2 regions of the Paenibacillus sp. MMO-177 genome follow, and region 1 is predicted to be linked to the other one. Evidence: riboswitches for the same ligand, from Rfam matches in the RefSeq annotation. Region 1 holds a riboswitch; the other holds the start of a gene.
The links. Region 1 has a riboswitch for thiamine pyrophosphate ahead of WFK81_RS08925 (ABC transporter substrate-binding protein). Riboswitches for the same ligand answer to the same signal wherever they lie in the genome.
Positions count from the first base shown of each region.

Region 2: another riboswitch for thiamine pyrophosphate. It lies ahead of thiC (phosphomethylpyrimidine synthase ThiC); the one in region 1 lies ahead of WFK81_RS08925 (ABC transporter substrate-binding protein).

Region 1 is NZ_JBBCUR010000002.1:695,150-699,432, reverse strand. It holds gene WFK81_RS08935 (GDP-mannose 4,6-dehydratase) at 1-738, shown strand, start outside; gene WFK81_RS08930 (glycosyltransferase) at 799-2,112, opposite strand; TPP riboswitch at 2,303-2,415, shown strand; gene WFK81_RS08925 (ABC transporter substrate-binding protein) at 2,562-3,596, shown strand; gene WFK81_RS08920 (thiamine-binding protein) at 3,628-3,930, shown strand; gene WFK81_RS08915 (ABC transporter permease) at 3,920-4,283, shown strand, end outside.
Region 2 is NZ_JBBCUR010000013.1:89,082-93,364, forward strand. It holds gene WFK81_RS27315 (NAD(P)-dependent alcohol dehydrogenase) at 1-730, opposite strand, end outside; gene WFK81_RS27320 (hypothetical protein) at 764-1,228, opposite strand; TPP riboswitch at 1,374-1,477, shown strand; gene thiC (phosphomethylpyrimidine synthase ThiC) at 1,783-3,546, shown strand; gene WFK81_RS27330 (carbohydrate ABC transporter permease) at 3,864-4,283, opposite strand, start outside.

The DNA of each region.
Region 1 (4,283 bases):
TTTCATTTGGCGGCGCAAAGCTTTGTGCCGCTGTCATGGGAATCTCCGGCTGAGACAATGACCAACAATATTATGGGGCAGGTTCATTTGCTGGAAGCAATAAGAAAGCTTGGCATATCCACCAAAGTGCTAATTGCCTGCTCCAGCGAGGAGTATGGCCATGTGGAAGCGGATGAGGTGCCGGTTAAAGAGACTAACCCGCTTCGACCGATAAGTCCGTACGCGGTAAGCAAGATCGCACAGGACTACTTGGGCTATCAATACTTCAAAACCTATGGACAGCATATTGTCAGAACGCGGACCTTTAACCATCATGGCCCCCGCAGAGGCGAGCAGTTCGTAAGCTCGAATTTCGCCAAGCAAATTGCGGAGATCGAGAAGGGACTAAAACCTCCGGTATTGTATGTGGGAAATCAGGAGGCTAGCAGAGACTTCACCGATGTGCGGGATGTCGTAAGAGCCTACCGGATGGCGCTGGACTATTGCGAAGCCGGCGAAATTTACAATATTGCATCCGGTCAATCCCATATGATTCGCGAAGTGATTCAAACGCTGCTCAGCTATAGTACGGTGGATATTACGATAGAAGAAGACAAAACAAGGCTTCGTCCCTCCGATGTGAAGGTGCTCGTAGGCGATTATGCCAAGTTTTATAAGCAGACCGGATGGAAGCCGGAAATTCCGTTCGAGGAGACGCTGAAGGATTTATTGAATTATTGGCGCAATGAACTGGCTTGATAAGACCTGACTCGGCGGGGAAGAGCAATCTCTCTCCCGCCGGGCAGGCCTTGTATTGCATTAGATCAGCTTCAGCTCTTTTAACCGGTTTTTGATCCGTTGGCCAATAACGGCAGGCGAGAAATCATTATGAATGGTCCTCATGCCGCTTGCGGCAACCGATTCCCGCCAGCGCGTATCGGATACGAGACGCTGCATGTATTCCGCGGCGTGACTTACATTAGGCTCCGCCCAAATCTGATGGCTCTTGTAAGGTCCCCAATCCTGGCCGATATTAACGAGCTGGTAGGATACCGGGCAAGAATTGGCAGCATTCATAAATTCCGTATTGCCGGACCAATTCGTCGCGATGACCGGCTTGCCCAAATACATCGCTTCCGCTAGGCCAAGACCAAAGCCCTCGGCACGGTGAAGGGAGACATAGCTGTCCGTGCACTGCAGCAGGGCGTTCACTTCATGCCTGGACAACACTCTATCGATTAAATACATGTTGCTCCGCTCCGCAATCAGCTTCTTCAGCTCGGCGAGCTCATTTGGGCGGAAGTCCGCATTGTTTACTTTAAGGACAAGTCCTGCACGTTGATCGTTCTTATCAAAGGCCAGCTTAAAGGCTTCGATTACCGCCTTTGGGTTTTTGCGCAAGGTCGAGCTCTGAACGTCGTACATCATAAGAAAAAGAAACCGGTTCTCCGGCAGCCCGAAGGAAGCGCGGTTAATATTGGGCGCAACTTGTACCTGGATACAGTGGGGAATCGTGATAACGGGAACGGAAGCCCGTTTGGAGACGGACTCGGCTACGAATTTGCTGCACACCCATACCTCGTTCACATGGTTGAAGCCCTCCGCATGCTCTTCCGGAAACTCCGGCAGCTCCCAATGCCAATACCCGATGTTGTACCGGCTGTTGAACAATTCGTCCCCGAAATGCTCGCGCGCAGGACGCATAAAGTCGGCGTTCATATGAAAGATATTGGTATTGTACCGGGCTTTGTCCAGCAGCTTATGCGACCAGCTGTAATCGGACATCCTCGAGGCTACGGCAAGCGGAAAATTAAGCAGGCCAAACGGAATGGCTGCCGTATCGACCGCTTTTGCCGCAAGCCGCGAGGATTCGCCGATTCCCATCTCCGCGTGAACAAAACCGATAATATTTACGCCTGGCTCCCGGGAAGCGTCGGATGGAGGCATTGCCCGTTTCGCTTCGGCAGACCGCCCGGAGCTGCGCTTTTTGGAGCGGCGATGTTGCTTTCGCCTTGATTGCGGCTTGTCGGTTCGTCTGCGGTATGATCTGGACCGGCCTCCCGGTCTTCGTCTTCTGGACTTCGATTTGTTCGGCCGCTGCGGCTTTTTGCCCGTCTTGCGTCTTCTTTTCACCCCGGTTCAATCCTCTCGATATTAGCGGATATGCACTCGACTACATACTATTCAAGCCGGTCACCCGACTATAAGGACAACAACCCACCAGGCGCAAAAACGGCGTATGTCTAAACCTAAATCTACGATTCTTTAAAAGGAAGCTGGCTTTTTCGAGCAAAAAGGGTATAATGAGGTTTACTGACGTAAGTGAATAGCACCGGGGAGCTGGTTGAGGCCAGCTGAGAGGGAATTCCGAAGAAAATTCCGACCCTTATACCTGATCTGGATAATGCCAGCGTAGGAATTGTTATTTAGGTGTGCCTTTTATTGAAGGAAACAGGCAGACCTGTAATAAAGCTGACGAATTGTATGGCTCTCCGGAAATCGGAGGGCTTTTTTTATTTTCAGAAGGTAGTCCGGCCGTAATAGCAAACGTCAAAGTGAAGCAGAGAGGGAGAGAAAGAAAGATGAGATCGGGTGCAAAGAGAAGGTATGCTGTTGTTGCCGCCATGCTGGCGGTCGTTGTGCTGCTGGCCGCATGCGGCTCGAACAGCAGCAAGAATACGGAAAGCGAGCCTGCGGGCAATGGAGCGGACAAGCCGTTGACCAAAGTGAAGGTGGTTCTGGACTGGACGCCCAACACGAATCATACCGGCTTGTACGTGGCGCGGGATAAAGGTTATTTCAGAGAGCAAGGCCTTGATGTCGAGATTATTCAGCCCGGCCAGGACGGCGCGGATAAAATGGTAGCTTCCGGCGGAGCGGAGTTTGGCGTCGGCTACCAAGAGTCGCTTACCATGGCGCGTATCGCGGGTGTGCCGCTTGTATCCGTTGCTGCGGTGATCCAGCATAATACCTCGGGCTTCGCTTCGCCGGCTTCCAAGGGTATCGACTCTCCGAAGAAGTTCGAAGGCAAAACCTACGGCGGTTGGGGAGCACCGGTAGAACAAGCGGTAATCGGCTCTCTGATGCAGGAAGAGAATGCGGATGTATCCAAAGTGAAGATGCTCAGCATCGGCGACACGGATTTCTTCACGGCCGTGAAGCGCGACATTGATTTTGCATGGATCTACTATGCTTGGACCGGCGTTGAAGCAGAGCTGCGCGGCGAGAAGCTGAACATGGTTTATTTGACCGATTATAGCGAAAAGCTTGATTACTATACGCCGCTTCTGGAAACTAGCGAGAAAATGATCGCCGAGAAACCGGAGATTGTTAAGGCGTTTGTTGCAGGTGCCGCTAAGGGCTATCAATTTGCGATTGACCATCCGGAGGATGCGGCGGAAGTGCTGATCAAGGCGGAGCCGGATCTGAATGCCGACCTGGTTCGCGCAAGCCAGAAGTGGCTTAGCCCGAAATATACGGATGACGCTCCTCAGTGGGGCGTGCAGAAGAAGGAAGTTTGGGTTAACTATTCCGGGTGGATGTTCGACCACAAGCTGCTGGAGAAAGAGCTGGATGCCGATAAAGCGTTCACGAACGACTTCCTGCCGAAAGCTTAGAAAAACAATAGGATAAGAGGAGCTGACGATGATGGCTAACGCGCTTGTAAGTATTCAAATCCTGCCAACAACACCAAACGGGGAAAGCGTTATTCCGTACGTGGACCGCGCTATCGAGATTATTAAAGCATCCGGTGTGCCTTACCGGGTAGCTCCGCTGGAGACAACAATGGAAGGCGAGCTTCCGCAGCTGTTTGAAATCGTGCAATCCATGAATGAAGCCATGACCGAAATGGGCTGTCCTTCCGTCATCTCGCAGGTGAAAGTATATTTCAATCCGGCTAACGGGGCTTCCATGGGCCGGCTGCTGGAGAAGTATCCGGATGGGCAATAAAGGCTGGTATCATGCGGTCTGGCCTTCTCTGCTGCTCGTCATCCTTATTCTTGCTGCGTGGCAGCTGTCGGTTGATGTCGGCGTTGTTCCCGAGTGGCAGCTCCCATCGCCGACATCTATCGTAAAAGAAATGCTAGACGTCTGGCCGCGCTTGATGGACAATGCCTGGTCAACGGTAGAGCTGGCGCTTATCGGATTTGGCGGAGGCGGGGCAGCCGGCATCATCCTTGCCGCTATCCTTCATCTTATACCTTTTGTACGGAGAGCCGTCTATCCGCTGCTTGTCGTAACGCAGAACGTGCCGGTTATCGCGATTGGCCCGATTCTAACGATATGGCTCGGTTACGGCGTTC
Region 2 (4,283 bases), on a different contig from region 1:
TCATAACGTATGTTCCGCCTTTTTTAAGCGCCCGCTTCACTTTGAAGACGGAACGGGTCCCCACTACATCCAGGATAAGATCGTATTGCCGCCTATTAGCGGTAAAGTCCTCATTCCTGTAATCCTGCACATGATCCGCTCCGAGGGACAGAAGCATATCCCGCTTGCATGCCCGGTCAACAGCGGTGACTTCCGCCTCGTGCAGCTTGGCATATTGGATGGCAAACGTCCCCACGCCGCCTCCTGCCCCATTGATGAGCACTTGCTGGCCCTTCCGCAAATTCCCTTTATCTCGCATTCCTTGCAAGGCAAGCACGGCTGCTTGCGGAATCGCTGCCGCTTGCTCGAAGCTAAGCCGCTTCGGCATTGGCGTCAAAGCATCCTCACCCGCGCATACGTATTCGGCGAATCCGCCCCAGCTGCAGCCGGAAAGATCGCCGAACACCTCATCGCCGGGTCGGAACCGCGTGACGGAGGCGCCAACGGCGATGATTTTCCCGGCAATATCCGCCCCAAGAATAGGGAACCGCGGCTTGCGGAGTCCGCCAATGCGGTTTATGTACGGTTTGCCGCGAAGCAGATCCCAATCCCATGAATTGACCGAAGCGGCATAAACCTCGATCAGCACTTCATGCTCCTTAGGCGCAGGGACATCCACTTCTTTGATTTGGAGAACCTCCGGCGAACCGTAAGCTTCATAGACCAGCGCTTTCATCGTGCGAGCCTTCATGGCCGCCCTCCTTGTTTCATCTCATTTGCCTCTCTATATCCATCTAAAAAAGAAACCATAATCGACTTTTACGTTATTCCTCTTCGCCCAGTCGGCGATATCCGCGAAGCCTTTATCCTCTTCGTCCACATACCTGAAGCACAAACGGACAGGAACAATTTTCGCGCCATAAGGCTTAATCCCGATAATCGGGTGAACCGAGTCCCGTCTGATCATGATGACCTTAATCTGATCGGCGGAGATTGTATTTCCGTTAAGCAAAAGCGTATCCTCCTGCAAGCAGAGATCAATCGGCTTCTGTACCGCCCGGTACACGGACCAGATCAAGACGGCAGCGCAGAAGCAGAATATCGCGATGCCCAGAACGTATAGAATCGTATCGTCTTCTTTTCCACGCAGCGTACTAACAAGAAAGAGTGAACACAGCACCGTCATCGCAAAAATGTTCTTTATGCCCGAAGGATTTCTGACCGCATGCTTGAATGGCTGATTGTCCAATTCATCCAACCTCCCTGATCAAGTACGAGATTGTATATTACTATTCCATAAACGACCAATTCATCCTGCCTACGAGCATAAAATGAAAGATTCGCTTGAAAGCTTGCTTGACAGAAGCTGGATACGAGTGTAGTCTTTGGACTAGGAATTCCACTAGGGGCGCCCGCAAGGGCTGAGATAAGGCTTAGCCTTGGTCCCTTTGAACCTGATCTGGGTTATGCCAGCGTAGGAAAGTGGTCTTGTGCGCGTCAGCCATATGCGATAGAAACGGGGTGCTATTGTCATTCGTCCGTTTCGATTTGCACGGATTTCGACACCTCAAGCCGCTCCCGACGGGGCGGCTTTTCTTGTTGCCGGCGATCGTCCGGCCGCATCAAATGCCGCCTTTGGGGGAGCGGCCGGGGGTTGCGAGCTTTGCCCTGCCTGGGCGAGCTCTGCCTATTCGCCGTGTCTAACTGCAGAAGCTATGCCGCGTACATTTCCATTCCCCCTAAACAACGGCCTCCTAGCGGACATTCCTGAACCTATCGAATGTTCTTAAGGAGGTTTTTTTGATGCCGATTTTATCGACGCCGCTGCCGGGCAGCCGCAAAACGTATGTGAGAGGATCGAGGGAAGATATTCGGGTTCCCATGCGCGAAATCGTATTATCCGACAGCCGGGGAAAAGACGGACAGCCGCAGCCGAACGAACCGGTGCGGGTGTATGACTCAAGCGGACCGTACACCGACGAGTCCTATGAGGCGGATGTACGAAAAGGACTTCCTATTGTGCGGGGCGGGTGGATTAACGAACGTGGCGACACGGAAACATACGAAGGCCGCATCGTTAGGCCGGAAGACAACGGATTCGCAAACGAGGAACGTGCGAAGGAGAAAGGCGCGGAAATTTTCCCTTGCCTGAATCACCGGCCTCTTCAGGCAAAGCCAGGGCAAAACGTGACACAGCTTCACTACGCCCGCAAAGGCATCGTTACTCCGGAAATGGAGTTTATCGCGATTCGCGAAGGGGTTGATCCGGAACTGGTCCGTTCGGAAGTGGCCCGCGGGCGCGCGGTAATACCGGCCAATATCAACCATCCCGAACTCGAGCCGATGATTATCGGGAGCCGTTTTCATGTGAAGATTAACGCCAACATCGGCAATTCAGCCGTTGCGTCCTCCATCGAAGAGGAAGTCGAGAAAATGACGTGGGCGACCCGTTGGGGAGCGGATACGATTATGGACTTGTCCACGGGAAAAAACATCCATACGACCCGCGAATGGATTATCCGCAACTCCCCCGTTCCGGTCGGTACCGTGCCGATCTACCAGGCGCTTGAAAAAGTGAACGGAAAAGCGGAAGACCTGAACTGGGAAGTATTCCGCGATACGTTGATTGAACAGGCGGAACAAGGCGTCGATTATTTCACTATTCACGCAGGCGTGCTGCTGCGTTACATTCCGCTTACGGCCAAACGCGTTACCGGAATCGTTTCCCGGGGCGGCTCCATCATGGCTGCCTGGTGTCTTGCCCACCACAAGGAAAACTTTCTCTACACCCACTTTGAAGAAATATGCGAGATTATGAAAGCTTACGATGTAGCATTTTCGCTCGGGGACGGCCTTCGTCCCGGCTCCATTGCGGACGCTAACGACGAAGCTCAATTCGCGGAACTGAGAACTCTTGGTGAGCTGACGGATATCGCTTGGAAGCATGATGTTCAGGTCATGATCGAAGGGCCGGGCCACGTCCCCATGCATCTCATCAAAGAAAACGTCGACCTACAAATGGAGATCTGCAAGGAAGCGCCGTTTTATACCCTGGGGCCGCTCACGACGGACATCGCACCGGGCTACGACCATATTACGTCGGCGATAGGAGCAGCAATGATCGGTTGGTTCGGAACGGCAATGTTATGCTATGTAACGCCTAAAGAGCATCTGGGTCTCCCCAATAAGGAAGACGTTAAAGACGGTGTTATTGCCTACAAAATAGCAGCGCACGCCGCCGATCTTGCCAAAGGACATCCCATGGCGAAACTCCGGGACGACGCATTGTCGAAGGCAAGGTTCGAGTTCCGCTGGCGCGACCAGTTCCATTTGTCGCTTGATCCTGAACGGGCGATCGCTTACCATGACGAGACGCTGCCCGCAGAGGCTGCGAAAACGGCTCACTTCTGCTCCATGTGCGGTCCGAAGTTCTGCAGCATGCGAATTACTCAAGACATCCGGGAATACGCGGAAGAGCACGGGCTTGATACCGAAGAAGCCATCGAAGCCGGAATGAAAGAACAGGCGGATTCGTTCAAAATGTCCGGAAGCAAGCTGTATAGCTAAAACAAAACGGGGCTGTCCCCTACGCCGTTAATGAAGGTGGGCTAGCAGTAGAGCTACATTGGATTTCGTACAGCATAATTGGGCGTTTTTGACCGTTTACTCGATCTACATTGGATTAGCTACAGTGAAATCAGCTCATTTGGACGATACTTGCTCATTCCGGCTCTGTAGACTGGAGCGAATCCAACGTAGCCTCCGGGATCTTCCTTTCCCCCTCATTTCACTGGAATAAATCCAACGTATGAGGAGGAACAAAGGCTGAGGCTGTACCAAAGTCATTAAAAATGACGATGGCACAGCCTCGTTTGAATGTTTATTTAACCTTTTACCGAACCGGCCGCGATACCTTCTACGATCCGGTCGCTGAGGAACAGGAACGTGATAAGGATAGGCAGGATGCTGATCATCAGCGTGGCGCCGATTGCGCCCCAGTCGGTGGTGTATTGGCCGATAAAGTTCTGCACGCCAACGGTGAGCGTTTTGAATTTATCCGAGCTGATAAACGTGTTGACGAAAATAAATTCGTTCCAGTTGTAGATCATGTTGATGATGCCCGTTGTCGCCAGCACGGAGCTGGTCATCGGGAAGACGATGCTAAAGAACACCTTATGAATGCTGGCTCCGTCAATGATGGCCGCCTCCTCGACTTCCTTCGGCAGAGCGACATAGAAGCCAAGCAGGATCATAATCGTGATCGGCATGTTAAATGCCACATAAGACAGAATGAGAGACAATGG